DNA from 3 places in the Janthinobacterium sp. SUN118 genome. Region 3 is predicted to be linked to each of the others. Evidence: predicted binding sites of a transcription regulator. Region 3 holds the regulator's gene; each other region holds the start of a gene.
What was found. Region 3 encodes LexA, which represses DNA repair genes until DNA is damaged. Its sites were predicted from a motif close to ACTGTATNNNNATACAGT; they were not measured.
Positions count from the first base shown of each region.

Region 1: the regulator LexA is predicted to act here: its motif matches at 4,109-4,126, upstream of recA (recombinase RecA).
Region 2: the regulator LexA is predicted to act here: its motif matches at 1,776-1,793, upstream of O0880_RS06745 (PA0069 family radical SAM protein).

Region 1 is NZ_JAPUBV010000001.1:257,157-267,950, forward strand. Features, by position in the region: gene O0880_RS01225 (sodium:solute symporter family protein) at 1-1,401, opposite strand, end outside; gene O0880_RS01230 (DUF4212 domain-containing protein) at 1,398-1,712, opposite strand; gene O0880_RS01235 (sensor histidine kinase) at 1,705-3,243, opposite strand; gene O0880_RS01240 (response regulator transcription factor) at 3,240-3,974, opposite strand; gene recA (recombinase RecA) at 4,177-5,283, shown strand; gene recX (recombination regulator RecX) at 5,549-6,004, shown strand; gene O0880_RS01255 (DUF2889 domain-containing protein) at 6,410-7,120, shown strand; gene sucC (ADP-forming succinate--CoA ligase subunit beta) at 7,199-8,368, shown strand; gene sucD (succinate--CoA ligase subunit alpha) at 8,382-9,263, shown strand; gene O0880_RS01270 (prepilin-type N-terminal cleavage/methylation domain-containing protein) at 9,477-9,941, shown strand; gene O0880_RS01275 (flagellar brake protein) at 9,963-10,685, opposite strand.
Region 2 is NZ_JAPUBV010000001.1:1,482,909-1,493,702, forward strand. Features, by position in the region: gene O0880_RS06735 (methyl-accepting chemotaxis protein) at 1-652, shown strand, start outside; gene O0880_RS06740 (DTW domain-containing protein) at 927-1,727, shown strand; gene O0880_RS06745 (PA0069 family radical SAM protein) at 1,856-2,998, shown strand; gene O0880_RS06750 (gamma-glutamylcyclotransferase) at 4,075-4,665, opposite strand; gene O0880_RS06755 (LysR family transcriptional regulator) at 4,728-5,693, opposite strand; gene O0880_RS06760 (VOC family protein) at 5,819-6,352, shown strand; gene O0880_RS06765 (fumarylacetoacetate hydrolase family protein) at 6,408-7,436, shown strand; gene maiA (maleylacetoacetate isomerase) at 7,451-8,101, shown strand; gene O0880_RS06775 (uracil-DNA glycosylase) at 8,304-9,083, shown strand; gene O0880_RS06780 (NADAR family protein) at 9,122-9,673, shown strand; gene iscR (Fe-S cluster assembly transcriptional regulator IscR) at 10,005-10,481, shown strand; gene O0880_RS06790 (IscS subfamily cysteine desulfurase) at 10,554-10,794, shown strand, end outside.
Region 3 is NZ_JAPUBV010000001.1:1,237,235-1,248,028, reverse strand. Features, by position in the region: gene O0880_RS05680 (zinc dependent phospholipase C family protein) at 1-1,147, opposite strand, end outside; gene lexA (transcriptional repressor LexA) at 1,398-2,033, shown strand; gene O0880_RS05670 (cystathionine gamma-synthase family protein) at 2,119-3,360, opposite strand; gene purF (amidophosphoribosyltransferase) at 3,430-4,953, opposite strand; gene O0880_RS05660 (CvpA family protein) at 4,993-5,481, opposite strand; gene O0880_RS05655 (SPOR domain-containing protein) at 5,502-6,476, opposite strand; gene folC (bifunctional tetrahydrofolate synthase/dihydrofolate synthase) at 6,501-7,799, opposite strand; gene accD (acetyl-CoA carboxylase, carboxyltransferase subunit beta) at 7,903-8,775, opposite strand; gene trpA (tryptophan synthase subunit alpha) at 8,972-9,769, opposite strand; gene trpB (tryptophan synthase subunit beta) at 9,851-10,794, opposite strand, start outside.

The DNA.
Region 1 (10,794 bases), 980 kb from region 3:
GCTGATCAGGGGGCTGAGCTTGTCCACGTTGGCCCAGTACGATACCCATGTGGGCAGGTTCGCGTATTGCGTGCCCACCAGCGCCGAGTAAATGTCGTACTTGACCAGCACGGCCAGCGCAGGAATCGTGAGATAGATCAACAAGATGAAGAACAGGGTCCAGAACACGGAGACGCGCGTTTCGTGCACGGAGGGCGTGGTGTACGATCGCATCAGGATATGGGGCAGGGCGGCCGTGCCCAGCATCATGCAAAACACGAGGGCGAGGAAATTGTTGCGCTTGATGTCGGATTGCGCGCGGTCCGGCGCGGGAAACGGCAGCGCGTGCGGCGTGATGGGCTCGGCGCGCTTCTGGTTGTGCGCTTGCGCCGTTTGCCACAGCGCGCGCGCTTCATCGGGACTTTTCGGATAGGCGATCAGGCTGCGTTCCGCGTTGCGGATATCGAACAGTGAGGCATTGCGCTGGCGCAAATTGTCGAGCTGGCGCTGGGCGGCCAGGTGGCCTTGTTCCCAGGAACCGGGCAAGCCGTCGATGCGCGCCTGGTAGCTGATGGCGCGCTGGCGGAAGATGGCGCGCACCTCGTTTTCCTTCGGATCGGCCTCCAGCACGTGCTCGCGCGCGCTCAGTTGTGGCAGCACCTTGCCATACGCGATCTGCGGCACGGGATTGTCCGCATGCTTGACGGACAGCCACATGGCGGGAATCAGAAAGGCGACGAGGATGATGATGTATTGCGCCACCTGCGTCCAGGTGATGGCGCGCATGCCGCCGAGAAAGGAGCACACGAGTATGCTGGCCAGGCCCAGGAAGATGCCGACGGAAAAATCCACGCCCGTGAAGCGCGAGGCGATCAGGCCGACGGCGTAGATTTGCGCCACCACATACGTAAACGACACGATGATGGTGGCGGCCACGGCCACCACGCGCACGGCGGCGCCACGCCCGTCCGCGCCGCTGCCGTAGCGGGCAGCGAGGAAATCGGGGATCGTGTACTGGCCGAACTTGCGCAGGTAGGGCGCGATCAGCAGCGCTACCAGGCAATAGCCGCCCGTCCAGCCCATGATGAAGGCCAGGCCGTCGAAGCCATTCAGGTACAGGCCGCCCGCCAGGCTGATGAAGCTGGCGGCCGAGATCCAGTCGGCGGCCGTCGCCATGCCGTTGAACATGGCCGGCACCCTGCGCCCCGCCACATAGTATTCCGTGACGTTCGAGGTGCGGCTGATGACGCCGATGGTGGCATACAGGCTGATGGTGGCGAACATGAACAGGTAGCCGATCCAGACGCGCGGCATGCCTTCCTGCTCCAGCACCGTCAGGGCCAGCAGGAAGGCGGCGAAGCCGCCGGCAAACAGCAGGTAGTAGTGGCACAGCCGGCCAAAGAAGGTACGCTGGCCGCTCATGTTTGCTCGCTGGCATGGAAGGCCCGGTCCAGGCGGCGCATGCGCCAGGCATACACGGCGATGATGGCCAGGTACACGAGCGAAGCGCCCTGGGCCGCCATATAGAAGGGCAGCGGCCAGCCGAACAGATTCAGATGCAGCAGTTCGCGCGCATAAAACACGGTCAGAAAGCCTGTCAGCAGCCAGATGAGCAGCAAGACGGCCGTCAGGCGCCGCGTCCTGAGCCAGTGCGCATCGAGGCGCTGCTGCAACTCGGGACTGGGCGCGCGCGACGGCCGCGCCGGCGCGGCAGGGGGAACCGGCTTATCCATATGTGATGTCATCCTCTTCGGGCGCTTCCGGCAGCAGCAGGGCTATGCATAGGCGCAACAGCGTGCCCGGCAGCTTGGGCGACTGCGCACGCGGATTATTGAAAATGTCGACTTCGGCGCCGTGCTGCTGGGCGATTTCGCGCACGATGGCCAGGCCCAGGCCACTGCCGTCGGCATTGCTGCCGAGAATGCGATAAAAGCGTTCGAACACGTGCGCCCGCTCGGCTGGCGGAATGCCGGGGCCCGTATCCTCCACTTCCAGGATGGCCAGCTCGAGGGTGCTGCGCACGCGCACCGTGACGCTGCCGCCGGCAGGCGTGTAGCGCAGGGCGTTGTCGATCAGGTTGCTCAGCAGTTCGCGCAGCATGATGGCATTGCCGGAAATTATGATCGGGTACGCTGCCTGCTCGAAGCCCAGGTCGATATGCTGGGCAAACGAGGCTTGCACCCAGTCCTGCACCACGCCGCGCGCCAGTTCGCTCAGTTCGATCGGTTCAAACGCCGTGCCCGCCTGCGGCTGGTTTTCCGCGCGCGCCAGGGCCAGCAGCTGGTTCACCAGCCGCGTGGCCGCCTCCGAACTTTTGGCCAGCTGCAACAGCGAGCGGTGGATCTCGTCGTGGTCGGTCTGGCGCAAGGCCAGCTCGGATTGCATGCGCATGCCGGCCAGCGGCGTCTTCATCTGGTGCGCCGCGTCGGCGATGAAGCGCTTCTGCATGTCGATCGACAGCGACAGACGCGCCAGCATGTCGTTGAGCGAACCGACCAGTGGCGTGATTTCCTCGGGCACCTGGCCCGATTCGATCGGCGACAAATCGTCCGGCGGCCGCGCGCGTATGCGTTCCTGCAACTGCGCCAGCGGCGACAGGCCGCGCGCCAGGGCAAACCAGACCAGGGCCAGGATCACGGGCAGGATGATGAACTGCGGCAAGATCACGCCCTTGATGATTTCATTTGCCAGCTGCGCCCGCTTTTCCAGGGTTTCGGCCACTTGCACCAGGGCGCGGCGCGGTTCGTCGTCGGTGCTGGCCGGCATGTCGAGATAGCTGAAGGCCACGCGCACGGGCGTGCCATGGATGGTGTCATTGCGAAACAGCACGGTGCCGCTGCGGTATTTGTCGGGGTCCTGCGGCGGCGGCAAGTCGCGGTCGCCGTCGAGGTATTCGCCGCGCTCGCCCAGTACCAGGTAATACAGGGTGTCGACATCGTCGCCGCGCAGGAAGTCGCGGCCCGTGTTGCTGGCGTTCTTGTCCGGCTGGCGGCGCAGCATGGCGCCATCGGCCTGCTTGACCTGCTGCGTCAGCACGGTGACGCTGTCTTCCAGTGCATGGTCGAACGGTTGATTCGCGATGCTCTTGGCCACCAGATAGGTGATGGCGATGCTCATCGGCCACAGCAGCAGCAGGGGCGCCAGCATCCAGTCGAGGATTTCGCCGAACAGCGAATGCTCGATGGTGTCATCCTGTTCCGTGGTGGGCGGCTCGAACCAGTCGTCGTCCGCCGCCTCGTCCGCGGGCGCCTCGCGGGCCTTCACTTGGTGGCGGGACCGCTGGCAGGGGCGGCCGCCTCGCCCGCTTCGGCTTGCAGGCGCGCCGCTTCCGAATATTTTTCCAGGCAATAGCCGAGGCCGCGCACGGTGGCGATGCGCACGCCGCCCACCTCGATCTTCTTGCGCAGCCGGTGCACATACACTTCGATGGCGTTGTTCGACACCTCTTCTCCCCATTCGCACAGGTGGTCGACCAGCTGCTCTTTGGAAACGAGACGGCCCGTGCGGCCCAGCAGGATTTCCAGCAAGCCCAGTTCGCGCGCCGACAGGTCGAGCATCTGGTCGTTGATGTAGGCGCTGCGTCCCACCTGGTCATAGCTGAGCGGACCGTGCTTGATGATGGTGGCGCCGCCGCCCGCGCCGCGCCGGGTCAGGGCGCGCACTCTTGCCTCCAGTTCCGACAGGGCGAACGGCTTGGCCATATAATCGTCGGCGCCCAGGTCGAGGCCGTTCACACGTTGCTCGATCGAATCGGCGGCCGTCAGGATCAGCACGGGCAGCAGCGAAGCGCGCGCGCGCAGGCGGCGCAGCACTTCCAGTCCCGACATCTTCGGCAAGCCGAGGTCGAGGATCAGCAAGTCGAATTCCTGGGTGGACAGGGCCGTATCGGCTTCCTGTCCGTTCTTCACGTAGTCGATGGCATAGCCGGACTGGCGCAGCGAACGGGTCAGCCCGTCAGCCAGCACGCTGTCATCTTCGGCAAGTAAAATACGCATGGTCAGGCTTCCTCGGCTTGCGACGGTAGAAGCTTGTATTGTGTTTCATTTTCCGCAAGGTGGCGAGTTTTTGTGAAAAACAAGGCTTGTATTGATCTGTTTCAAAACAAATCCACGTTCCGCTTGCATTGATCACTGTTTTTTTATACAGTAGTGTCTGTAACGAATTTAACCCACGCGCTCACCCAGGCTGAAAGAACATATGGACGATAAAAAAGCTGTAGTACCCGCATCGGAAAAAGCCAAGGCGCTCGCCGCCGCACTGGCGCAGATCGAGAAGCAGTTTGGCAAAGGTTCGGTCATGCGCATGGATGCCAGCGCACCGATCGAAGAAGTGCAAGTCGTGTCGACCGGTTCGCTCGGCCTGGATATCGCGCTGGGCGTCGGCGGCTTGCCGCGCGGCCGCGTGGTGGAAATCTACGGTCCGGAATCGTCGGGTAAAACCACCTTGACCCTGCAAACCATTGCAGAAATGCAAAAACTGGGCGGCACCTGCGCCTTTATCGATGCCGAGCACGCGCTTGACGTCGGCTATGCGCAAAAACTGGGTGTAAATCTGCATGAATTGCTGATCTCGCAACCGGACACGGGCGAGCAGGCGCTGGAAATCTGCGACGCCCTCGTGCGCTCGGGCAGCGTCGACCTGGTGGTCATCGACTCCGTGGCCGCACTGACGCCACGCGCCGAGATCGAAGGCGACATGGGCGATTCCCTGCCGGGCCTGCAAGCGCGTCTGATGTCGCAAGCGCTGCGTAAATTGACCGGTTCCATCAACCGCACGAACACCCTGGTCATCTTCATCAACCAGATCCGCATGAAGATCGGTGTGATGTTCGGCAGCCCGGAAACGACCACCGGCGGCAATGCGTTGAAATTCTACGCTTCCGTGCGCCTGGACATCCGCCGTACCGGCTCGATCAAGTCCGGCGATGAAGTGATCGGCAACGAAACCAAGGTCAAGGTCGTCAAGAACAAGATCGCGCCGCCATTCAAGGAAGCGCACTTCGACATCCTGTACGGCGCCGGCACCTCGCGCGAAGGCGAAATCCTCGACCTGGGCTCGGATGCCAAGATCGTGGAAAAATCCGGTTCGTGGTACAGCTATAACGGCGAACGCATCGGCCAGGGCAAGGACAACGCCCGCGCCTTCCTGCAAGAGCGTCCGGCACTGGCACGCGAGATCGAAAACAAGGTCCGCGCTTCGCTGGGCGTGCGTGAACTGCCGCCGCTGGCCGCTGAAAAGCCGGAAAAAGCGGATAAAGTCGCCGACAAGGCGGCCAAGGCTGCGGAAGCGAAAGCGGCCGAGTAAACAGGCAACTTAGCAGGCAACTCAGCAGGCAATTTAGCCGGCAACTCAGCAGGAAAATTGGCTGGCAGGCCAGTTGCTGCGGCAGGGGCCGCTTCCGGGCTGGTCCTGCCGCGGCAGGATGGCGGCCCCTTGCGCCGCAGCTTGCCGGGCAAAAGATCTACAATGAATGCCGCCTCGCGCCCGTGCGCCAGGCGGCATTTGTATTTTGGCGGTATGTTTGACGATATATCTGTGGTGTTGATGTGATGGACGATAGGGTGGAATGATGGCAGCGGTACAGTTGAGCCTGAAGGGCAGGGCGCTACGCTTCCTGTCGATGCGTGAACACAGCCGCATGGAATTGCGGCGCAAGCTGCAGCGCCATGCGCAGGAAGGCGACGATGTGGAAGCCTTGCTCGACAGCCTGGAGCAGGCCAACTGGCTGTCGCAGGAACGTTTTTCCGAATCGCTGATCCATCGCCGCTCGGCGCGCTTTGGCAACAGCCGCATCATGGCCGAGCTGCAAAGCCATGGCATCGGCGGCGAGGCGCTGCAAGAGCTCAAGGCCGGGCTGGCCGAAGGCGAGGTGGCGCGTGCCTGCGAGGTGTGGCGCCGCAAGTTTGGTGTAGTGGCGCAGGATGCCGAGCAGCGCAGCAAGCAGATGCGCTTCCTGATGCAGCGCGGTTTTTCCCAGCGCGCCGTGCAGGTGGCCTTGAAAGGCCTGGAGCCCGAGGACGACTAGCCGAACCGGCGTGGTTCGCACGGTACGCGCACCGCACCTTGCTGCGTCGCCACCCCGCTCCGGGCCGCTGCTCGTATGCTGGCCGGCGGGCCGGTCTCGGCTGTGTTCCATCTGCAACAGTCACGGTCCTGTCCGTGCCGGCGCTGGCGGGCCGGTGCCGCCGCGTATCATTATCTTCCTGCTAATGCCGTTTGCCTTGCTCATCCGCTGGTCGGATGGCGGCGTATTGTTGCACTGCGCATCGTTCGTCGGGCCAGCCCAGCCGCCTGCCGGGGCGATGGGCCAGTTTGGCGCGGCGCATGGCGAGATCGGGCCATATCTATCATCACCATGCGTGATAACAGCGTCAATTTCCATGTGAATTCTTTATGCTTTGAAATGTTTTTATCAAAGCAATGAAAAATTATGTTGCGGCGCAACCGGCGTCCAGTGTGCTACACTTTTAGGGTTTTTGCGGCGCCGCAGGTGCGGTTGCTGTTCGTAGAAGCTGCGAACGGCGTGCTTTATGCACATGGCTGCTTACTAAATTTTGGCCGCGCAAGCGGCATCGGTCTTATGCCCCTGTCAACTCCCGTATCCCGGCGCGCCCTACGGCACTCCCGCGTTATCGACGTCCAAGCGTATCTGCGCGACGACGGCCTGTGGGATATTGACGCCCGTATCACCGATATCAAAAGCTATGACGCGACCCTGGCCTCCGGCCCCCGTCCCGCCGGCGCTCCCCTGCATGACCTCCATTTACGCATTACCGTCGATCGCGAACTGACCATTGTCGAGGCCGAAGCTGCCTCCGATGCCGTGCCGTATCCCGGTTTTTGCGATACCATCGGCCCCGCCTACAGGGCGCTGATCGGTCTGAATCTATTGAAGAATTTCCGCCGCGACTTGAAACAGCGCCTGGCGGGAATCGCCGGCTGTACCCATTTGACCGAACTGGCGCAAGTCTTGCCGACTGCAACGGTTCAGGCATTTGCCGGCGATGTCTGGTCGACCCGTGACGGTGCGAATGCTGACTTGTCGCATGAAAAGCCGTTTCAACTCGACAAATGCCACGCCCTGCGCACCGATGGCGGGGCAGTTGCACAGTATTACCCGCGCTGGGTAGCCAAGGCGTGACCCCGGCGCTCTGTTTTTCCTGTTTTTTTTGCACCACTAACCGTATTTTTACAAATCAGTATCAGAAGGGAAGCCAGCATGAAAATCCATGAGTATCAAGCCAAAGAAATCCTCCGGCAGCACGGAGTGACGGTACCACGCGGTATTCCGTGCATGTCCGTCGACGAAGCCGTCAAGGCTGCGGAAACCCTGGGCGGTCCGGTATGGGTCGTCAAGGCGCAGATCCACGCAGGTGGCCGCGGCAAGGGCGGCGGCGTGAAAGTGGCAAAATCGATCGAACAGGTCAAGGAATACGCCGACCAGATCATGGGCATGCAGCTGATCACGCACCAGACCAGCGCCGAAGGCCAGAAAGTCAACCGCCTGCTGGTGGAAGAAGGCGCCGACATCAAACAAGAACTGTACGTTTCGCTGGTCACCGATCGCGTCACCCAGAAAATCGTCCTGATGGCTTCGTCCGAAGGCGGCATGGACATCGAAGAAGTGGCCGAGAGCCACCCTGAGAAGATCCACCACGTCACCATCGATCCGGGCGTAGGCCTGACCGATGCCCAGGCAGACGACATCGCCGCCAAGATCGGCGTGCCTGCCGGTTCCATCGCCGACGCCCGCGTCAACCTGCAAGGCCTGTACAAAGCGTACTGGGAAACCGATTGCTCGCTGGCCGAAATCAACCCGCTGATCGTCACCGGCAGCGGCAAAGTCATCGCCCTCGACGCCAAGTTCAACTTTGACCCGAACGCCCTGTTCCGTCATCCGGAAATCGTCGCCCTGCGCGATCTGGACGAAGAAGATCCAGCTGAAATCGAAGCGTCGAAATTCGACCTGGCCTACATCTCGCTCGACGGCAACATCGGTTGCCTGGTGAACGGCGCCGGCCTGGCCATGGCCACCATGGACACCATCAAGCTGTTCGGCGGCGAGCCAGCCAACTTCCTGGACGTCGGCGGCGGCGCCACGGCAGAAAAAGTGACCGAAGCGTTCAAGATCATGCTGAAAAACCCAGGCCTGAAAGCTATCCTGGTGAACATTTTCGGCGGCATCATGCGTTGCGACGTGATCGCCGAAGGCGTCATCGCCGCGGTGAAAGCCGTTTCGCTGAACGTACCGCTGGTCGTGCGCATGAAGGGCACCAACGAAGACCTGGGCAAGAAGATGCTGGCCGATTCCGGTCTGCCTATCATCGCAGCCGACACCATGGAAGATGCAGCCAAGAGCGTCGTTGCCGCTGCTGCCGGTCAAGCTTAATTAAGGAATCAACATGTCCATTCTGATCAATAAAGATACCAAAGTCGTTACCCAAGGGATCACCGGCAAGACCGGCCAGTTCCACACCCGCGGTTGCCGCGACTACGCGAACGGCAAAGCTGCCTTCGTGGCAGGCGTGAACCCGAAGAAAGCCGGCGAAGACTTCGAAGGCATTCCTATTTTCGCTAACGTCACCGAAGCGAAAAAAGAAACCGGCGCCAACGTTTCCGTGATCTACGTACCGCCAGCAGGCGCGGCAGCGGCGATCTGGGAAGCTGTCGAAGCTGAAATGGATCTGGCCATTTGCATCACCGAAGGCATTCCTGTCCGTGACATGATGGCCCTGAAAGACCGCATGGCTAAAGCCAACAGCAAAACCTTGCTGCTGGGCCCTAACTGCCCAGGCTTGATCACGCCAGACGAAATCAAGATCGGCATCATGCCAGGCCACATCCACAAGAAGGGCCGTATCGGCGTGGTGTCGCGTTCGGGCACGTTGACCTATGAAGCAGTGGGTCAGCTGACCGCACTGGGCCTGGGCCAATCGTCGGCAGTCGGCATCGGCGGCGACCCGATCAACGGTCTGAAGCACATCGACATCATGAAGATGTTCAATGACGATCCAGATACCGACGCGGTCATCATGATCGGCGAAATCGGCGGTCCGGATGAAGCCAACGCGGCTTATTGGATCAAAGACAACATGAAAAAACCGGTCGTTGGCTTCATCGCTGGCGTGACCGCTCCTCCAGGCAAGCGCATGGGCCACGCCGGCGCGCTGATCTCGGGCGGTGCCGATACGGCACAAGCCAAGCTGGAAATCATGGAAGCTTGCGGCATCACCGTGACCAAGAACCCGTCGGAAATGGCGCGTCTGCTGAAAGCCATGCTGTAATTCCAGCCTGGTCGCCGCAGTACAAAAAAGGAGCTTCGGCTCCTTTTTTTTGTCTGTGCGCTACGGCGGATCGTGGCGCCGAGGGACGAAAAGCGCCCGATGGCGCCCAAATGCGTCGTTTTTCTTGCTTTCCCATCCCTTCCTCCCCATGCGCGCCGCTGGCATGGTGCTTGCACCGTGCAGGACATGAGCATCTGCACAAGGGAGGAAACGATGCGCGCGCAAAGCGGATTTACCCTGATAGAACTGATGATCGTCGTGGCCATCGCCGGCATCCTGGCGGCCGTGGCCATTCCCCAGTATGGCGACTACACGATGCGGGCCAAGGTCAGCAACGTGCTGGCCGCTGCCGCTCCGTTGAAGACGGCCGTGGCCCTGTGCGTGCAGGAAAATGGCGGCGCGGCAGCCATCTGCAGCACGCCCGCCGCCAACGTGCCCGGCGTCATCCCGCTATTCACGCCGACGCGCGAAGTGGCCAGCGCCAAGGTCACGACGGGCGATATCGAGCTGACCCTGGCGGGCGATCTGGGCAATGGCGTGGGTGGCAAGATCGTGAAAATGACCTTGACGCCGGGCAGCAGCAGCCTGACGTGGATGAACAGCACCACGGTGACGAATGGGGCGGCAATCGAGGCCATCCTGAAGAACAATCCGCCGCCGCCGGCGGCAACGCTGTGAGCGCCGACTGCCTGGCCGCCGTCAGACGATTTTTTGCCGGTCCGCGATCAGCGCTTCGTAGGTGAGGTTTTGCAGCAGCGTGTAATGGGTCGGTTCCAGGTCGATGAATTGCACGCCATACGTATAGATTTCGGGCGTGTCGGCCGCCTGGCCATGCGACGGCTTGCCGACGCTGACGTTCTGGATGCGCGCGCGCGTGTTGACGCGCATCTGGTGCTTGTTCGGCTGCACCAGCAGGGTAAAGCTCAGGGCAACGCCGTCGTCGTCGGGCGTGAGCATGCTGGGCGCCTCGATCAGCGCACCGGAAACGCTGAGGTTGACGATGAACACGGGCACGGCCGCCACATCGCGGTAGCTGAGCTGCGCGGGTATCTCCACCTTGACGCGCATCGCCGTGCGCAGGCTCGTGCCCTGGATGGTGTCGGGAAAGCTCAGGTGGACATAATTGAGGGGGCGGCCAAAGATGCGCAGCACGCTGCAGGAAAACGAACACACGGTAACGCCGGAAAACACGCGGATGGTCAGCTTGTCGCCCTCGTTGAGCATGATGGCGGCGCCGTTTTCCTGCGGAATCTTGACGATCAGATACTCATCCTTCACATAGCCGATCACGGTCGAGAAATGCTGGATGGGCTTGATGGTGCGGTGCGTGATGAACTGGATGCGCCCGCCCACCTGCAGATTCATGGCTTCGAATTCGAAGTCCTGGAGCTTGCTTTCCGCGGCGGGCTTGTTGCTTGTCATGCGCTACTCGTCTCAATGTTGTCGAATAGCAGTATGCATGATTTCTTGATGAAAAAGCATTTACATCAATAAAATCGGGATGGGCTGCAAAAAATACGCGACGGCGTGC
Region 2 (10,794 bases), 250 kb from region 3:
CGCGGCCGTCGAAGCTGCCAGGGCCGGCGAGCAGGGCCGGGGCTTTGCCGTGGTGGCCAGCGAAGTGCGCAACTTGGCGCAGCGCTCGGCGGCGGCGGCCAAGGAAATCAAGGGCTTGATCGACGATTCCGTGCAAAAGGTCGAGGCTGGTTCGCAACTGGTGGACAAGGCGGGCCGCACGATGGATGAAATCGTGCAAAGCATCAGCCATGTGACGCAAATCATGAACCAGATCACGGACGCCAGCGACGAGCAGCGCGCCGGCATCGAACAAGTCAACCAGGCCATCGGCCAGATGGACCAGGTGACGCAGCAGAACGCGGCGCTGGTGGAGCAGGCGGCCGCGGCGGCCGAATCCATGCAGGAGCAGGCCGCCAAGCTGGCCGACGTGGTGGGCTTGTTCAAGCTCGATGCTACGCAGCAATATGTGTCGGCGAGCGTGTCCGCCCGTCCTGCCGCCAAGCCTGTTGCCAGGCCTGCCGTCAAGTCCGCCGCGCGGCGGGCCGTGACCGGTGGCGCCGCGGGCTCCGCCGCCAGTTTCGTCGCCCACTCCGCTGGCGGCCCGGCAAAGGCAGCAAGGCCGGACGCGGCGCGCACCAGCACCCCGCGCGCGCCGGTCGCTTCGGGCGCCGACGAGTGGGAAGAGTTTTAAGCGGTTTTGAGTGTTTAAGTGTTGTTTTAAGTGTTTAAGTGTTTTAGGCGGTGCTAAGCCGTTGGCTTGAATCGAGTTGGCGTGCATCGCCTGCTGGCAGTTTCCAGCGGTTGCTAGCAGTTGCTGGCAGTGCTTGTTGCCAGTGCTTGTTAGCAGTCGTTTGGTTAGCAGTTGTTTTACAGTTGTTTTAAACTGTACCTCGCGCCAAGATTTCCGCCGGCATGGCGTGGGCGCTACAATCGCGGCTTGAAGAACCCCGCGAACGTGCTCCGCCATGACCACCAGCAGCAACCATCCATCCTCCCAGACGCCGGCCGCCACGCAAGTGGGCGCCGCCAAACCAGCGGACGTCAGCAAACTGGCGCCCCCCCTGGCGCAAGCCGTGGCGCCATCCCCGACGCAAGCTGCCAGACCAGCTGACGTCACCAGGCCAGCTGACGCCACCAGGCAAACCGACCCAGCCAAACGCGCACGCTGTCCGGTCTGCCTGCGCGCCGCAGCCAGCTGTATCTGCCGCTGGACTTCCCCCGTTGCCCACGCGGTGGACGTGCTGATTCTCCAGCACCCGCTGGAGGTACACAATGCCAAGGGCAGCGCCCGCCTGCTGCACCTGAGCCTGCCCAACAGCCGCCTGCTGACCGGAGAGCAGTTCGCCCCCGGCACTCTCGCCACATTGCTGGCTGGCAAACAAAACGTATTGCTGTATCCAGACACGCCCGGCGACCGTTCGCTGGGCATCGCACCGCCGCCCGCACTGGATCCGGCTACCTTGCTGGACCCGTCACAGCTGCGGCTGGTGGTGCTCGATGGCACATGGCGCAAGAGCCGCAAGATGCTGTACCTGAATCCCCTGTTGCAACAAATGCCGCGCCTGCCGTTGCGCGATACGCCAGCCTCCCACTACCTGATCCGCAAGGCGCACGCACCAGACCAGTTGTCGACCCTGGAAGCGACTTGCTATGCCCTGATGCAGTTAGAGCAGGACGCGCCGCGTTTTGTTCCTTTGATCACGGCATTTGACGGTTTTGTCGCGCAGCAGTTGAGTTATGTCATACCGCACGGTGAAAAAGCTTGAAAGAGCATCACGGCAGCCCTTGATCTTGCCCCGCGAGCGGCATAGTATACTGTACGTATATACAGTTGATGGGGCCGTTCATGAAAGCAATCATTCCACAGCATGATGACAGTTTCGCCGGGCAAGCCATGTTGCCGCCCCAGTCGCTGAAAGCCCTGAAGGGGCGTGGCGCCGTATCAAATTTGCAAGGACGCTACGAAGTGCATGCGCGCGACGGCTTCGATGACGGCTGGGGCGTGGCTGGCGCGGACGCGGACGCTGAAGGGGAGGGCGTCGCGCCATGGAAGACGCAGGTCAGCGACGAGCAGGCGCGCACCATCCTCACGCGCAACGCTTCGCCCGACTTGCCGTTCAATGTGTCCCTGAACCCGTACCGGGGCTGTGAGCATGGTTGCATCTATTGCTTTGCCCGTCCCACGCACAGCTACCTGGGCCTGTCGCCGGGCCTCGACTTCGAAAGCCGCATCTATGCCAAGGTGAATGCGCCGGAATTGCTGCGGCGCGAACTGGCCAGGCCGTCCTATGTGCCGGAGCCGATCGCGCTGGGCGTGAACACGGATGCCTACCAGCCGTGCGAGCGCGAGCGGCAACTGACGCGGCGCGTGCTGGAAGTGCTGCACGAATGCGAGCATCCGGTGGCGCTGATCACCAAATCCTCGCTGATCGAGCGCGACATCGACTTGCTGGCGCCGATGGCGGCCAAGCGCCTGGCTGCCGTGGCAGTCACCGTCACCACGCTCGACCCGGCCATCGCGCGCACGCTGGAACCGCGCGCTGCCGCTCCCGCGCGGCGCCTGCGCACGATCCGCACCTTGACGGACGCGGGCATTCCCGTGGGCGTCAGCATCGCCCCCATCATTCCTTTCGTGACGGAACCGGAAATCGAGCAATTGCTCGAAGCCGTGCGCGACTCGGGCGCCATCCACGCCCATTACGTCGTGCTGCGCCTGCCGTGGGAAGTGAGTCCCCTGTTTCAGCAATGGCTGGAAGCGCACTTCCCGGAACGGGCCCAGCGCGTGATGAATAGGGTGCGCGAAATGCGTGGTGGCAAGGATTACGACAGCGCCTTCGGCACGCGCATGCAGGGCGAGGGCGTATGGGCCGACCTCATCCGCCAGCGCTTCGAGAAGGCCGTGCACCGCCTGGGTCTGCATGGCAGGGGAGGCCGTTTCAAGCAGCTTGACTGCACCCAGTTCCGCCGTCCGCTGGTGGTGCCGCCGCTGGGCGCCAAGGCGAAAGGGAGCAATGCGGGGCAGCTGGATTTGTTTTAGGGAAAATCAATATAGAACTGGATGGTAACAATTATGAGAAGATCAGAAAACGCATCGCTTGAGTGGTAATTGGCGGCATTTTTTTGTCATGGGTTAACTACATTTCGACATTGTTTGATCATGATTATTGGGAGATGCAATGGTTCCCCTTTGCACTCCAACGCCTTACGATCCCATTCGCATCTAGTGTGAACATTACCGTGCACGAAAAAGAAATATTGCTTGCTGGCCCTTGGCTCTGAACATAGGTCGTGGATTGTTGTGCGTAGTTTCCAGTTGTTTGTCGGATGCCTTGATTGAGCGTTAGATTTCCGCTTGTATTAGTTGTTACCGGCTGCACCGTGATGGCGCCAGGCAGCATAATATCTGATCCACGGGTGTATTGAATAACACGTGATCCATCTTGTAGAGTGTAATTGCTTTGGGGTATACCATACGTCGATATCACGGATATCTCAGGCTGACCGATGAATCCGTCCATCTTTGCAGAAAATTTCTCCGATGTTGCGCAACCAGTCAGACCCAAAAACATAAGAGCAACATAAATAGGTTTCATAAGTGAGCATGATGGCTGAGGGAGTTGCCACCTTAACATTCATTAATATGCAGGACAGCTTGTATATAAATAAAACGATGAGACTTAGGGCTTCTGCAACAAAAGTAGCTCAATAGTGAAGGCTTGATAAATATTGGAATTTTATTTCGGCGTAGGAATCGTGCTGCTGAATTTCGATCTTTGGATCCGATAGCGCAAGCATCGATTGCCGGTGGCTAGGTAGTACAGGCGGCAGGCAGGAGTGGCGGTGCAGCAGTCTGCCAGCATGGTGATCATATGAGCGACGGCCACGTGCTGCGCGATCGCGTCTTCCAGGACCTAGGGCAGGTCGCCGCTTTTGAGGGCAGCCGTCAGTATTTGCAGCGTGGTGTCGAAGGCTATCTGGCCACGTGCCTCGTGTGTTGTTCCGGATCATCTTTGGAGAATTCCCTGGCGGCAGGCTCCAGTTTTCCGTTTAGCAGCCCGTTTGGCTATGATGGCGCGTTAGCTGTATCAGATGACTGCCCCTGGTTTTGTTGTTTCAGTTCCCGGCACTGTCTGCCGTGCCGTCCTTGATCTGCGCCAAATGCTGCTCGATGGCGAAGACGTGCGGGTCGCTCTTGCCCAGTTCGCGCAGGGCGCTGGCCAGGTGCAGCAGGTAGTCGCTGTTCGGGCCGCTGGGGCCGGCCGAACGGGCGATCTGGCGCGCGATGTCGAGTTCGGGCGCGGCGCCCAGGAAGGCGGCGTTTTCTTCATTGGCGATGTAGACGAGGCCGTCGACCTTGCTGCCATCGTCGAAGGTGATCTCGGTGGCCAGGCGCAAATAGCCGTTCTTTTCGCGGTGGTCGAGGTGGGCGAAGACTTCGGGCGTGATCAGGTAAGCCATGCCGTCGCACACGGCGCCCGCCTGCGGCACGATGGTGGCGACCCGGCCCGGCGCCATCGGCGTGCCGCGGTGGTCGTGCGAACCTTGCCAGAAGCGCCGCGTCCAGCCCTTGATGCTGGCGGGACGCCGCTCGAGGTAGGGGAAATCGGCCTTGTAGATCAGCGAGCCATAGCCGAACAGCCAGACTTGTGCGTGGCCGTCGAAGGTGTTCATGCGCTGGTTGATGGCGATGGTGGCGGCGTCGATGGGCGACAGGTCGTTGTGCGCAGGCTGGGTCATGGCGTAAGCGGTGAGAGGGCGATGGTGGATTATAAAGGTGCGCCGGCCGCGCCGCCCGCAGGCAGGGCGTCGCGTGCGCCGCCGTTCGCTCCCACATTCCACTCGTGCGTCTCGACGAACTGGAACAGGAAGGCCATGAAGCTTTCGGCCGCCGGCGACAGCGAACGTCCCGTCTTCGTGTACACGAAAAAGCGCCGCGTCAGTTCCGGCTCGTGCAGCGCGCGCATGTGCAGTTTGTACAGCTTGACCATCGGTTCCGCGTACGGCAGGCAGACCGTGATGCCCAGGTTGGCGCTGACCATGGCCAGCGCCGTCGTCATGAAGGTCACTTCGTTGTAGGGATTGAGCGACAGGTCGCGGAAGCTGCCGTGCATGTCGCGCAGCAGGCGCTCCGTGAACTGGCCCTGCAGCGAGATGAACGGGTAGTCGCCCACATCGGCCCAGGTGACCCGCTCTTTCTGCTGCAGCGGGTGCTGCTCGGGGAAAACCAGCACGAAGGGCATCTCGAACAGCACTTGGGCGCCGATTTCCGCCGTCGGGTCGCGTTCGGGGCCGATGCCGAAATCGACTTCGCCGCTGAAGACGCGCGCCGACACATTCTCCACCGGACAGTCGACCAGGCGCAGCTGCACGTCGGGGTGCGCCTCGCGGTAGGCGGCGATCACTTCCGGCAGCAGGGTGCAGGCCATCATCTGCGGCGCGGCGATGCGCACCATGCCCGTCTTCAGGGCCTTGCGCTGGGCGATGCCGGCCATGGCGCCGTCGAGATCTTCGATCATCTTTTCAAACAGCGGATACAGCTCGCGGCCGATTTCCGACAGCTGCGTCCTGCGCGTGCTGCGCTCGACGACGCGCACGCCCAGCACGCTTTCGAGTTCCTTGATCAAGCCGCTCAGGGCGGACTGCGTCACGTGCAGGTATTCGGCGGCCAGGGTGAAGCTGCCGGTCTTGGCGAGCGCGACGAAAGCGCGCATCTGTCGCAGGCTGGGGCTCATAAGATAATCCGATAAATCAATGGTTAAATATTGTTTGTATGATAGCTGGAACTCGATTCTAATGGTGAAAACTGAAAAAACCGCCAGCCATCGCGCCGCGCGCGCATCCATTGGAGACAGACCGCATGAAGATCAAGCAAATCCACCACGTCGCCTACCGCTGCATCGACGCGAAGAAAACCGTCGAGTGGTACGTCAAGCATTTGAACATGAATTTCGTCCTCGCCATCGCGGAAGACCTGGTGCCGTCGACCAAGGCGCCGGACCCGTACATGCACGTCTTCCTCGACGCCGGCCAGGGCAATGTGCTGGCCTTCTTTGAATTGCCGACGCAGCCGCCGATGGACCGCGACCGCAATACGCCGGCCTGGGTGCAGCACCTGGCTCTGGAAGTGGCCAGCATGGACGAACTGCTGGCCGCCAAGGAGCGCCTGGTGGCCGGCGGCGTGGAAGTGCTGGGTCCCGTCAACCACGCCATCTTCCAGTCGATCTACTTTTTCGACCCGAACGGCCACCGCCTGGAGCTGGCGGCCAATGTGGGCACGCCCGAGATGATGGCCAAACTGGACGCCGTCAAATGGGAAATGCTGGAAGAATGGTCGCAGACGCGCCGCGCGCCCAAGCACGCCGCCTGGATGCACGCGCCGGCCGACGCCTGAGCGCCGCCAACCTGCTCCATGCGACACCTGAACACTACGCCACACAAGGAAAACCATGAAACTCGCAACCCTGAAAAACGGCAGCCGCGACGGCGCCCTGATCCTCGTCAGCCGCGACCTGCGCCAGTACCAGCGCGTGGCCGCCATCGCGCCGACCCTGCAGGCGGCGCTCGACAACTGGGACGCCGTCGCGCCCCGGCTGGAACAGGCTTACGCCGCCCTGAACGCGGGCCAGGCGCCGGACGCCCAGCCGTTTGACGCAACGCTATGCCACTCGCCGCTGCCGCGCGCCTACCAGTGGGCCGACGGTTCGGCCTACATCAACCATGTGGAGCTGGTGCGCAAGGCGCGCAACGCGGAAGTGCCGGCCTCGTTCTACACGGATCCGCTGATGTACCAGGGCGGCTCGGACAGTTTCATCGGTCCGCGCGACCCGATCTTCGCCCTGTCGGAAGAGTGGGGTATCGACCTGGAGGCGGAAGTGGCCGTCGTCACGGGCGACGTCGCCATGGGCGCCGGCGTGGCGGAGGCGGCGAAAGCCATCCGCCTGGTGATGCTGGTCAACGACGTTTCGCTGCGCAACCTGATTCCGGGCGAACTGGCGAAAGGTTTCGGCTTCTTCCAGTCGAAGGCGGCCAGCGCGTTTTCGCCGGTCGCCGTCACGCCGGACGAACTGGGCGCCGACTGGGCTGACAGCAAGCTGCACCTGCCGCTGCTGGTGGACCTCAATGACAAGCCCTTCGGCAAGCCGAATGCGGGCGAAGACATGACGTTCAACTTTGCGCAGCTGGTGGCGCATGCGGCCAAAACGCGCGAACTGGGCGCCGGCAGCATCGTTGGCTCGGGCACCGTGTCGAACAAGCAGGGCGGCCTGTTCGGTTCCAGCATCGACAACGGCGGCGTGGGCTACTGCTGCCTGGCCGAGGTGCGCATGTATGAAACCATCGAACATGGCGCGCCGAAGACGGCCTACCTGCAATTCGGCGACACGGTGCGCATCGAGATGCGCGACGCGGCCGGCGCCAGCATCTTCGGCAGCATCGAGCAGACCGTGGCCCTGTACGCCGGTGCCGCGCGCGCCTGAGGGGAGGGCGTCCCATGAAGCTGTACACCTATTTTCGCAGTTCGGCCGCCTATCGCGTGCGCATCGCCCTGAACCTGAAGGGCGTGGCCTATGACAGCATCCCCGTGCACCTGCTGCGCGATGGCGGCCAGCAGCTGCTGCCGGCCTACCGCGCCGTCAATCCGTCGGCGCTGGTGCCGGCGCTCGACGACGATGGCGCCATCCTGACGCAGTCGCTGGCGATCCTCGAATACCTCGATGAAACGCGCCCTGGCGTGCCGCTGCTGCCGGCGGATGCGCCTGGGCGGGCCCGCGTGCGCGCGCTGGCGCTGGCGATCGCCTGCGACGCGCATCCGCTGACGAATCTGCGGGTCCTGAAATACCTGAAAAATACGCTGGGCCTGTCCGAGGAAGCCAAGCAGGAATGGTACCGCCACTGGATGGCCGAGGGACTGGCGGCCGTGGAAGCGCTGCTGGTCCAGGGCGATGCGGCCGGAACGAAGCTGTTCTGCCATGGCGACGCCGCCAGCATCGCCGACTGTTGCCTGGTGCCGCAAGTGTTCAATGCGCAGCGCTTCGGCATCGACCTGGCGCCATACCCGCGCGTGGCGCGCATCCACGCGCACTGCAGCGGCTTGCCCGCGTTTGCCGCCGCCCATCCGTCGCAGCAGCCGGACGCCGAATAGCGTCGAGCAGGCGGGGTGCCGCCCTTTGAACCATGGGCTTGATTCAAAGCAAGCGCAAGCGAAAGCAAGTCCCGGCCCGGCAACAGGCCGGGACTTTTTTATTCTCCGAGTGACATGCTTCATGGGCGTAACTTTGTGTTTTCGTCAAGGTTGGCCTGGCGGTGCGCTACAATTTGCGTTTGCGCAATCGACTACGAGTTCCATGACCGTTCCCACACTCCCCGCCAGCATCGCCGACGCCCTGTCCCTGGCGCATGCTTCCTGGCGCCCCATCCTGCTGCGCGGCCTGCACGCCGTGATGGCGGCCGATCCCGCCTACCTGCCGGCGCTGGCCGTCGACGATTACCTGCCCACGCAGGGCCGGCTGTTCGCCGCCTTTGCCCTGCCGCTGGCGCAGGTGCGCCATGTGCTGGTGGGCGAGGGGCCATATCCGCGCGCCGAGAGCGCCACGGGCGTGTGTTTCATGGATGGCGCCGTCGGCAGCCTGTGGTCGGCCACGGGCCTGTCGAAGCCCGTCAACCGCGCCACCTCGCTGCGCAACTTCATGAAGATGCTGCTGGTGGCCGATGGCCAGCTGCAGGGCGGCGACACGTCCGGCGTCGCCATGGCGCCCGTGGCCGCCGCCGCGCTGCTGCCCGGCAGCGGCGTGATCCAGACCTTGCCCGACCTGCAGCGCAAGATGACGGAGCAGGGCTTTTTGCTGCTCAACGCGGCGCTCGTGTTCCGCGCCCACGTGCCGCCCGTGCAGGATGCGCGCGGCTGGCTGCCCTTCCTGCAGGTAGTGCTCGAGGCGCTGGCGCGGCAGGGTGGGGCGGATCTGCCGCAGCTGGTGCTGTGGGGCAAGATTGCCGAACTCGTCAAGCGCCTGCCGGTGGCCGCATCCTTGCCGCAGGTGACGGCCGAACATCCGTATAATCTGTCCTTTATCGGCAATGGCGAAATGCAGGCCCTGTTTGGCCCGATGCAGCTATTGCGTGCTTGAGCTTGAATTGGCGCCTGTCTGGCGGAAGTCCGGGGAATATGCAAATTAGTAACGTTGAAGAATTGAAGGCATGGATAGGCGCCGGCGGCGTGCCCGACTATCTGTATTTCTGGGGCCACACGCCGGCGCAGCCGCAGGTGGCCGATAAAAGCTGTTTCAGCCAGTGGTTTCCCTCGCCGTTCAGTCTGGCGGGCGTGACGTATGCGACGGCCGAGCATTACATGATGGCGCAAAAGGCGGCCCTGTTCGGCGATACGGCCGTGCAGGCGCGCATCGTGGCGGCCGGGCGGCCATCGGAAGTGAAAAAGCTGGGGCGCGAGGTGGCCAATTTCGACGCCAAGGTGTGGGAGGCGGCGCGCGCCGGCATCGTCTTCGATGGCAATTTTGCCAAATTCTCGCAAAAGCCCGCCTTGCGCAAGTTTTTGCTGGGCACGGGCGAGCGCATCATCGTCGAAGCCAGCCCCGTCGACCGCATCTGGGGCGTGGGCCTGGCGGCGGACAATCCGCGCATCGCCGATCCGTCCCGCTGGGACGGCTTGAACCTGCTGGGTTTCGAACTGATGAAAGTGCGCGCCGCCCTGCGCGGCTGATGACGCCTGGCCAAACCTGCTGCGCGTCGGCATGGGTGGCCGGCGATGCCCGCCACGTCGGCGCCCGTGCTGGCCTGCGCTTCTTGGCCGCCGTTCCCTTCCGCCCGCGACGGTTTTGCCCGGTGCCGTGACGCCGGCGATTTTCCGATTGTTGTTTTCCTGATGCCGCCGCGCCTGGCGCGGCCTGCCATGCCCCTGCCAGCCCTGTGGTCATCGAGGGGCGCTCTGACAAACCCCGCCGAATTTGTTATACTTGACTAAATCATTCAACTACTCGGGGTTAGGGAAGTTGAAAAACCGCAATATTTTAAACTAGTTGAACCGAGGATGTATGCGTCTGACTACAAAAGGCCGTTTTGCCGTGACAGCGATGATCGATCTTGCCCTGCGCCAGGGCAAGGGCCCGGTCACCTTGTCCGGCATCAGCCAGCGCCAGTCGATTTCCCTGTCCTACCTGGAACAGCTGTTCGGCAAGCTGCGCCGGCATGAGATCGTCGAATCGATCCGTGGTCCCGGCGGCGGCTACAGCCTGGCGCGCCGCGCCGACAAGGTGACGGTGGCCGACATCATCATCGCCGTCGACGAACCGCTGGATGCGACGCAGTGCGGCGGCAAGGAACATTGCCATGGCGCCGACGCGGCCACGGGAGCGCGCTGCATGACGCATGAATTGTGGTCCACACTCAACGAAAAAATGGTCGATTATCTGGATTCTGTGTCGCTGCAGGACCTGGTCGACCAGCAGAGACAAAAGAATGCCGAGCAAAGCGTGATGGTGATGCACCGTAACCACGCCGCCCTCGGTTGATAAATACAAAATACTAAGTTGCTGATTGCATTGGAGTTATTGATGAACGCCCCTGAAAAAAACGTAGGCCAAGTGCACTTTGAAACCGCACCGCATTTCCCGATCTACATGGATTACTCGGCCACCACGCCGATCGATCCACGCGTCGCCGACAAGATGATTCCTTACCTGCGCGAGCAGTTCGGCAATCCGGCGTCGCGCAGCCACATGTATGGCTGGACGGCGGAAAAAGCCGTGGAAGAGGCACGCGGCCACGTGGCGGCACTGGTGAACGCCGATCCGCGCGAAATCATCTGGACTTCCGGCGCAACGG
Region 3 (10,794 bases):
CATTGAGCGAGCCCAGGGCCGCATTGACCGAGCCATTGATGGAGTCGATCACATCGTTTGCTTTTTGACATGCACGATGGCCGAACGGATCCTGCCATTCTTTCGGGCAACTTGCCTTGCGGCGCAACTCGCTTTCCTTGCTGGAAATCTGCAGGTGCAGCTGGAGTATCTCCTGCTCGACACTGAACACGGTCTGCGTGGCCTTCTTCACGCCGCTGAACAGGGCATCGTCAAGATGCTGCGTGGCATTGACCAGATCGTTTGCCAGGGACTGGATGCGGTCCTCGCCCGCCTGTACCTTGGGGATGATGACATTGGCCTTGTCGATGATCTTTTGCGCGTCGTTCGACGACAGCGCCACGCCCCAGTTCGACGCAAACAGCCGCACGACCGCGACGTCGAGCTGGTTCCACGCAGGATTGGCCACCATCGCGTCGATGGATTTGCGGTAGGCATGGTAGGCCGCCAAATGCCGTCCATACTTGCCGCGGCTGTATTGCTCCTGCACCGTATCGTTGAGCACCAGCGTGTCGCGCACAAACGTGCCGAATGCATCACTGGGCTTGATCAAGGCGCGCACGGCGCCAAGCTGCTTGCCCGTGTGGTCGCGCAACGGCGGCGTCAGCCTCCCGATAAAGCCCTCGAGAGCAATATGCCGCTGCTCCACCAGCGTTTCATCGGCCAGGTCAAAGATGTCTCCCGCATACTGATTGACATACGTGTGGGCGAACATGTCGGCCGAGGCATGCCCCAGGTAGCCATAGGCGTATGCCGTGCCCGCGGCGTTACCCCTGGCGCTGTTGAGCAGGAAACGCAGCCAGTCGTTGGTCTTCCAGCCGTCTTCGATGCCGGGATGGACGATGGTTTGCCCGACGAGAATGTCCGGCGCCGAGTCGGGACCTATATTCCCCAGCAAGAACTCCGTCTGGTTCGCCAGGATGGCACTGCGCACATGCGCGGGCACTTCGAGGGTGACGGGCTTTCCCTGCAATACAATAGTGATCTTGCCATCGTCCGCCAGATCGTTGATGACCTGCTGCCCCACCCAGACATGCGTGCCCAGGGTAAAGGCGCACGCATTCCCGGCAAATAAGATGCCCAGCAAGCCAGCCAGCAAGGTGAAACGCTTACCACATCGGTCGATCATGGAATCCTTTTATAGTTTTACGGATGAAGAGAGGCACACATGGCCCGGATGCCACATTGCCAAAAAAATATCATGCGCATACTAGCAGAGAAAATTGCAAATTGGCAATAAATTGAAGTGATCGCGCCAGGAACAAGCCGATCGTTGAATTATTTTGCGAAATGGTGAAATTGGGCTTGCATAGTCGGCGATACTGTACAAAAATACAGACTGTTCATATAGACAGCATTTTAGTATGCACCCACCGCTCATGATCAAGCTGACAGCACGACAAGAACAAATCCTGAACCTGATCAAGGACGCGATTGAAAATACGGGCTTTCCTCCCACCCGCGCCGAGATTGCCAATGAATTGGGTTTTAAATCGGCCAATGCGGCCGAAGAGCATTTGCAGGCCCTGGCCCGCAAGGGCGCGATCGAGATTTCGCCGGGCACGTCGCGCGGCATCCGCCTGATCGGCGCGGCGGCCGAAACGCTGCCATCGAAGGTGCCGGCGGCCCTGCTGATGTCGCTACCGCTGATCGGCCGCGTGGCGGCCGGTTCGCCCATCCTGGCACAGGAAAACCTGGAAGCGAGCTACAACGTCGATCCTGCCCTGTTCTCGGCCAAGCCCGACTTCCTGCTGAAGGTGCGCGGCTGGTCCATGCGCGACGCCGGCATCATGGATGGCGACTTGTTGGCAGTCAAGAAGGTCGACAGCGCCAAGAATGGCCAGATCGTCGTCGCCCGCATCGGCGACGAAGTCACCGTCAAGCGCTACAAGAAGACGGGCTCCGTCATCGAACTGCTGCCGGAAAACCCCGATTTCAAGGTCATTACCGTGTCGCCCGAAGACGAATTCGCCCTGGAAGGGCTGGCAGTTGGCTTGATGCGCAGCTGGCATTGATTTTTCCTGGCAGCTGTCGCACGTAAAACGCAAAAAGGGCCGCAACAGTCATGCTGTTGCGGCCCTTTTTTATCGCCCGGGCGTTTTATGCCTCCAGCGCATTACGGAAATCCTCGAGCAGATCCGCCTCGTCCTCGATGCCGACGGAGACGCGGATCAGCGATTCGGCGATGCCCATGCTGGCGCGGCGCTCGGCGCCCATCTCGTAAAAGATCGTGTGGGCAACGGGAATGATGAGGGTGCGCGTGTCACCGAGGTTGCTGGCCGGGATAGCCAGGTTCAGGCGATTGAGGAAATCGAAGCAGTCGATGCCGTCTTTCAACTCAAAGCTGAACAGGGAGCCATAGCTGCGGAACAAGTCCGTTGCCAGCGCGTGCTGCGGATGCGAGGCCAAGCCCGGATAATGCACGGCAGCCACGCGTGGATCCGCCTGCAGCATGGTCGCCAGCGCCAGGGCGTTGGAGCAGGTACGGTCCATGCGCAAGGCCATGGTTTCCGCGCCGACGGCGATATGGTGCGCCGCTTCCGGTCCCAGCGAGGCGCCGAAGTCGCGCAAGGCCTTGGCGCGGATTTGCGCGATGCCCCACTGGGCCGGCGCCGCCTTTTTATAATTGTCAAAGATGTTCGGATATTGCGTCCAGTCGAACACGCCCGTGTCCGTCAAGCTGCCGCCCAGTGCATTGCCGTGGCCGCCGATGGACTTGGTCAGCGCATTGACCACCAGGCCCGCGCCCACCGCTTTCGGACGAAACAAATACGGCGTCGTCATGGTGTTGTCGACGATATACAGGATGCCTTTTTCGCGGCACAACTCGCCGATCTTCGCCAGGTCGGCGATCTGCGTGCGCGGATTGGCGATGGTTTCGACAAACACGATGCGCGTGGCCGGCGTGATGGCGGCCGCCACGTTGGCCACATCGGTGGCGTCGACAAACGACACGGCCATGCCCTGCCCCGTCACCGTCTGCCACAGGCTGTTGGTGTTGCCGAATAGAAAAGCCGACGACACGACGTGGTCGCCCGCGCGCAGCAGCGCCTGCACGACGGCGCCGATGGCGCCCATGCCGGTGGCGAAGCACAGCGTGGCCACGCCGTCCTCCATCTTGTTGACCTTGTCTTCCAGCGCGGAAACGGTCGGATTGCCCTGGCGGCCGTAGCGGAAGCCGGGCTCCTTGCCCTGGAACACGGAAGCGAGCTGGCGCGCATCGCCGTAGCCGAACGCGACGGACGTGTGCACGGGCTTGTGCAGCGAACCGTGCTCGATGCCCTTGCGACGGTCGTTATGCAGGATGGTGGTGGTAAAGCCGTAAGTCTTGTTGTCGCTCATGGTCGGGTGGTGCGCAAGGCAGTGAAAAAGTCAGACAAAAAAAAGCCCGGCGCAGGCCGGGCTGGACGATTATGCTTCCGTCGTCGCCAGGTTCAGGTTCAGCTGGGAACGCGGCGTATCCTCGGGCGCTGCCGCCTTCGGATGGTGGCGCGCGTACTCCAGGCGGTCCAGGTATTCCTGCGACACGTCGCCCGTCACGTACACGCCATCGAAGCACGACGCCTCGAAACTGGTCAGGGCCGGGTTGACGTCGGCAATCGCCTGCTTCAGCGCGCCGATATCCTGGTACACCAGGTAATCGGCCGTGATTTCGCGGCACACTTCTTCCGTCGTGCGGCCATAGGCGATCAGTTCGTCGCGCGTCGGCATGTCGATGCCGTACACGTTCGGGTAGATTACCGGAGGCGCGGCCGAGGCGAAGATGACTTTCGTCGCGCCCGCTTCGCGCGCCATCTGCACGATTTCACGACTGGTGGTGCCGCGCACGATGGAATCGTCGACCAGCAGCACGACCTTGTCCTTGAACTCGGACGGGATCGCGTTGAGCTTCTGGCGCACGGATTTCTTGCGCGCCGCCTGGCCCGGCATGATGAAGGTGCGGCCGATGTAGCGGTTCTTGATGAAGCCTTCGCGGTACTCGATGTTCAGCGCCATGGCCAGCTGGATGGCGGCCGGACGCGAGGAATCGGGGATCGGCATGACCACGTCGATATGCACGCCGGGCAATTCGGTGCGGATCTTTTCGGCCAGGTATTCGCCCATTTTCAGGCGCGTGGCGTACACGGAAGCGCCGTCGATGACGGAATCGGGACGGGCCAGGTAGACGAACTCGAACACACACGGGTTCAGGCTGGCGTTGTCGGCGCACTGGCGGCTGTGCAATTGCTTGTCGGCATCGATGAAGACGGCTTCGCCGGGGCCGATGTCGCGCACGAAGCGGAAGCCCATGCCTTCCAGGGCTACGGATTCGGACGCGATCAGGTATTCGGCGCCCTGCTCCGTTTCATTGATGCCCAGACACAGCGGACGGATGCCGTGCGGGTCGCGGAAGGCCAGCAAGCCCACGCCGGCGATCTGCGCCACGGCAGCGTAGCCACCCTTGACGCGACGGTTCAGCACGGTCACGGCCTTGAAGATGGCGTCCGGGTCCAGGTTCAGGCCCGTCGTCGCTTCCTGGATTTCATGCGCGAGCACGTTGAGCAGCACTTCCGAGTCGGAATCGGTATTGATGTGGCGGCGGTCGTTCTTGAACATTTCCTGTTTCAACTGTTCCCAGTTGGTCAGGTTGCCATTGTGCGCCAGCGTGATGCCGAACGGCGCATTCACATAAAACGGCTGTGCTTCCTCTTCGCTCGACGAACCGGCCGTCGGGTAGCGACAGTGGCCGATACCCGTTGTGCCTTGCAGCGAACGCATGTTGCGCGTACGGAAGACGTCACGTACGAGGCCGTTGGCCTTGTGCATGGAAAACATACTGCTGTGATTGGTCGCAATCCCTGCCGCGTCCTGGCCGCGATGTTGCAAGAGCAACAATGCGTCATAGAGCAATTGATTGACAGGTTGATGGGAAACGACGCCGACGATGCCACACATGGTGTGCTCCTAAACTGTGCTACTGATTTTAAAAAAATTTCAAAATTTCACATGCTGCGCGTAGGCGGCAGGCAGATAAGGCTTGATGGCGCGCGCGCCCTGTTCCGCGACCGGGCTGAGCAGCGCGTTTTTCCAGAGTGGCTGCTGCGGGATGGACGTCATGCCACACAAGATGACGGCGGTCAGCACGATCACAAGGCCCCGCGCCAGGCCAAACAGGCTGCCCAGGGTGCGGTCGGCCAGGCTCAGTCCCGTCACCTTGACGAGCGCATCGACCGTCATGGACAGCAATCCCATCAGAATGCGCACGCCGATGAACAGCACCACGAAAGCGAGCAACAGGCGGATCGCTTCGCCCGGCACGGCTTCCGGCAGGAATTTCGCCAGGGTGGCGCCATACGCATTGGCAATGACGAAAGCCACGATCCAGCTGACCAGCGACAGTATTTCCTTGACCAGGCCACGCATCATGCTGATCAGCACGGACGTCACCAGCACGAACAGCACCAGGTAATCGAAGATCGTCACGCGCGTTCAGCCTTGCATCATCACGCCGGCACCAGGCTACCGCCCAGGCCCAGCTTTTGCAGCTTGGCGCGCGTCTTTTCCGCATCGTCGCGGCTGCCGAACGGCCCCACTCGCACGCGGATGCGCTCGCCTGCAGGGCTGGAGACTTTCTGCGTGTACGACTTGATGCCCGCTTCGCGCAGTTTTTCCTGCAATTCGTCCACCTTGTCCTGCGTCGCCAGGGCCGCCACCTGCACCACGAACTTGCCGCTGCCGGCGTCGTGCGCCTTCTCTTGCGGCTTGTCCAGCGGCTTGCCTTCCAGAATCGCCAGGGCGCGCGCCGCATCGTCGGCAGACTGCGCCGGCTTGGCCGGTTTCGCTTCGGGCTTGGCTTCCGGCTTCACTTCATGCTTGGGCTCGGGCTTGGATTCCGGCTTGGGTTCGTGCTTCGGTTCCGGCTTCGCTTCATGCTTCGGCTCGGGTTTCGGTTCGGGCTTGACGGGTTTCGGTTCCGCTTTCGGCTCTACATAGGCGGGCTTGGCCGGCACGGGCTGGGCCGTGGCCAGCACGGGCGCCGGAGCAGGTTTGGCTGCCGGAGGCAGCGGCGCATCGACGATTTCCTCGGACTGGTCGAGGCCATTGTTCGCTGCCGACGCCTGGGCCGGCACGGCCTGCACGGGAGCGGGCGCGGGCGCTGCGGCGACCTTCTCTTTCGACGGAATGTCGATGGCGATATCGTTGACGGGCGCCTTCGGCTCGGAGTCGAGCAGCATCGGCAAGCCGACGGCCACGCCCAGGGCCAGGGCGATGGCCCCGACCAGGCGGCGGCGCGCGCGTTTCTTTTCAGGCAAGACCGGATCCGGCGCTTCCTTGCCGCCACGGCGCGAACCACCGCCACCGGCAGTGTTGGCGGCGCGCTTGCGGGTCGGCGACTGTGCTTCGCCAGGGACATAAAAGCCGCTGTCTTCGCCAGAGGATTCTTGCTTGTTTTTAAACAGTTTCGAGAACAAGCCCATGCGTGATTTTCAGTCGAGTGCGTTTCAGTGAAGTGAGGATTTTCGGGCCTTCATCACGCCGGCAACGGTGAGGAAAGAACCAAAGACCACAATTCTATCATTCTCACCGGCCCGGCTCATTGCATTTGCAAAAGCTTGTGCCGGATCATCGAAAATAGACACAGTATGTTCGCTGCTGTCGGGCTTATCTTCGAGCATGATTTGCACCTTGGCCACCAGTTCCGATGCCGTGGCCGCGCGCGGCGAAGGCAGGCCCGTCAGGCACCAGTGGTCGACATGCTCGGCCATCGCGGCCAGTACGCCATCGATATCCTTGTCCTGCATGGAACCGAAGACGGCGTAGGTGTACGGGTGGAAACCCATATTGCCCAGGTTCTGGTTCAGCGCCGAGGCCGCGTGGGGGTTGTGCGCCACGTCGAGGATCACGCTGGGGCGGCCTGGCAAGACCTGGAAGCGGCCCGGCAATTCCACCGTCACGAGGCCCGTGCGCACTTCCTGCGCACCCACCGGCAGTTTCAGCTTCAGCACTTCCAGCGCCGCCAGCACGGCCGTCGCGTTGAGGATCTGGTTGGCGCCGCGCAAGCTCGGGTAGGCCAGCGAATTGCGGCGCTGTTCGCGCCCGCCATAGTTCCACTGCTGCTTGTCGCCCGAATAATTGAAGTCGCGGCCCATCAGCCACAGGTCGGCGCCGATGGCTTCGGCATGGTCGATCAGCGACTGCGGCGGCACGGGGTCGCTGCAGATGGCCGCCTTTCCCGGACGGAAGATGCCGGCCTTTTCAAAGCCGATGGCTTCGCGCGTGTCGCCCAGGTAATCCGTATGGTCGATATCGACGCTGGTGACGATGGCCACGTCGGCGTCGATCACGTTGACGGCGTCCAGGCGCCCGCCCAGGCCCACTTCCAGGATGGCCACGTCCAGCTTTGCTTGCGACAGCAGCTGCAAAATGGCCAGGGTGGTGAATTCAAAATACGTCAGTGGCGTGTCGCCGCGCACGGCTTCAACAAAGTTGAAGCTGGCGACGAGCTGTTCGTCGCTGGCCATCTCGCCCAGCACGCGCGCGCGCTCGTTGAAATCGAGGAAATGCGGCTTGATGTACAGCCCCACTTTGTAGCCGGCACGCAACAGCACGGATTCCAGCATGGCGCAGGTGGAACCCTTGCCATTCGTGCCCGCCACCATGATCACGGGGCAGGTAAAAGCCAGCTGCATGCGCGCCTTGACGGCTTGCACGCGGTCCAGGCCCATGTTGATCTGGGTTTCCGAATGCCGGGTTTCCAGCATGGCGAGCCAGTCTGGCAGGGTGATGGGGAGGTTTTGCATGGGAGACTTCTTGATGAGGATGCGATGCGCCGGGCGCGGAGACGGTAGGACGTGGCAACCGGGCGGGTCCAGGGGACGCCGCCCGGCCTATTACTTTGGCGAATTACGCCAGGACTTCGACGGCCTGGTTTTGCAGCAAGGCCAGCAGGCGGGCGATTTCTTCGCGCATCTTGCGGCGGTCGACGATCATGTCGACGGCGCCCTTGGTGACGAGGAATTCGGCGCGCTGGAAGCCTTCCGGCAATTTTTCGCGCACGGTGTTTTCAATCACGCGCGGGCCGGCAAAGCCGATCAGCGCCTTGGGCTCGGCAATGACGACGTCGCCCATGAAGGCGAACGAGGCCGATACGCCGCCCATGGTCGGGTCGGTCAGCACGCTGATGAATGGCAATTTCTTTTCCGACAGCTTGGTCAGCATGGCCGTGGTCTTGGCCATCTGCATCAGGGACAGCAAGCCTTCCTGCATGCGCGCGCCACCGGTGGCGGTGATGCAAATGAACGGCACTTTCTGTTCCAGCGCGATCTGCGCGCCGCGCACGAAACGCTCGCCCACGACGGAGCCCATCGAGCCGCCCATGAATTCGAATTCGAAGCACGCCACGACCACTGGCAGGCTCATGATGGCGCCGCCCATGACGACCATCGCATCCGTCTCGCCCGTCGCTTCCATGGCGGATTTCAGGCGGTCCGGGTATTTCTTGCTGTCCTTGAACTTCAGCGTATCGACGGGCAGGATTTCCTGGCCGATTTCATAACGGCCACCGGCGTCGAGCAGGCTGTCGAGGCGCTCACGGGCGCGGATGCGCATGTGATGGTCGCATTTCGGGCACACGTGCAGATTCGATTCCAGGTCCGTACGGTACAGCACGGCTTCGCAGGACGGGCACTTGACCCACAGGCCTTCCGGCATGGTCTTGCGTGCGCCAGCATCAGAGCGCTGTATGCGCGGTGGCAGCAGTTTTTCCAACCAACTCATATTTTCTCCTTGGGCCCTTGTAGGGGTGGCGTCGGTGGACGCCCCCGGCAGACGGTAAACGGCAGCGCCCCGCAGGACGCCGCCAAAAATTTTATCTATTGCACAATGACAGGCAAATCAGTGGCCGAAGTGTAGCCGTTTATCGCCGGGCTGTCGAACTTTGCCGCCACCTTGATGGCATAAACGACAAGCTTGCTCAGGCATCCAGTGCGGCGCGGATACCGGCCGTAAAGCTGCGCACGGCGTCCACGGCGCCGCCTTCCGGCGCATTTTCAATTTCCTGGATGATGCGGCTGCCGATCACGACCGCATCGGCCACCTTGGCAACGGCCTGGGCCGTGGCGCCATCGCGGATGCCGAAGCCTACGCCGATGGGTAATTTTACATGCTGGCGGATGGCGGCGAGGCGTTCTGCCACCTGTTCCGTATCAATGTTACCGGCGCCCGTGACGCCTTTCAGCGACACGTAATAGCTGAAGCCGCCGCCGACCTTGGCCACTTGCGCGATGCGCTCCTCGGTCGAGGTGGGCGCCAGCAGGAAGATCAGGTCGAGGCCCGCCTCGCGCATGGCGGCGGCGAATTCCTCGCACTCTTCCGGCGGATAGTCGACGACGATGGCGCCGTCGGCGCCGGCCGCTTGCGCCGCTGCAATAAACGCGGCGCTGCCGATGCGCTCGATGGGGTTCGCATAGCCCATCAGCACCACGGGGGTCGTCTGGTTGGTCTCGCGGAACTGGCGCACATAGCCGAACACGTCGTGGATGCCGACGTTGAATTTCAAGGCCCGCTCGCAGGCGCGCTGGATGACGGGGCCTTCGGCCATGGGGTCGGAAAACGGCACGCCCAGCTCCAGCACGTCGGCGCCGCCCTCGACGAGCGCGTGCATCAGCGGCACGGTGGCGTCGGGGCCGGGGTCGCCGGCGGTAATAAACGTGACCAGGGCGGTCTTGTTGTGGGATTTTAAGTTGGCAAAGGTAGTGGCGATACGGGACATGGGATGCTTTCGTGTAGTCAGTGAGAAATGTCGGGTGAAGCGCCTGCGCGCCGACCCGACCTGCCAGGGCTTGTCAGCTGCTTAACTGAAATTCAAACCCATGCGTTCCGCCACCGTATGCATGTCCTTGTCGCCACGGCCCGACAGGTTGGCCAGTACAATTTTGTCTTTAGGCAAGGTGGCCGCCAGCTTGGCCGCGTAGGCCAGCGCGTGCGACGATTCCAGGGCCGGGATGATGCCTTCGATATGGCAGCAGTCGTGGAAAGCCTGCAGCGCCTCGTCATCCGTGATGGACACGTATTGCGCGCGGCCCGAATCTTTCAGCCACGCGTGTTCCGGGCCCACGCCCGGGTAGTCGAGGCCGGCCGAGACGGAATGCGTCTCGATGATCTGGCCATTCTCGTCCTGCAACAGATAGGTGCGGTTGCCGTGCAGCACGCCCGGGAAGCCGGCCGTCAGCGAGGCCGAGTGCTTGCCCGTGTCCAGCCCTTCGCCGGCCGCTTCCACGCCGATCAGCTTGACGTCCTTCTGGTCGATATACGGATAAAAGATGCCCATGGCGTTCGAACCGCCGCCGATGCAGGCCAGCACGTAATCGGGCTGGCGGCCCGTCATTTCCGGCATCTGCACCAGGCATTCCTCGCCGATCACGGACTGGAAGTCGCGCACCATCATCGGATACGGATGAGGGCCGGCCACGGTGCCGATGATATAGAAGGTGTTTTCAATGTTGGTGACCCAGTCGCGCATGGCTTCGTTCAGCGCATCCTTGAGGGTCTTGGAGCCGGATTCGACGGGTACGACGGTGGCGCCCAGCAATTTCATGCGGTACACGTTCTGCGCCTGGCGCTTGACGTCTTCGCTGCCCATGTAGACCACGCATTCGAGGCCGAAGCGGGCACAGATGGTGGCCGTGGCCACGCCATGCTGGCCGGCGCCCGTCTCGGCGATGATGCGCGGCTTGCCCATGCGCTTGGCCAGCAGGGCCTGGCCGATGACGTTATTGATCTTGTGCGCGCCCGTGT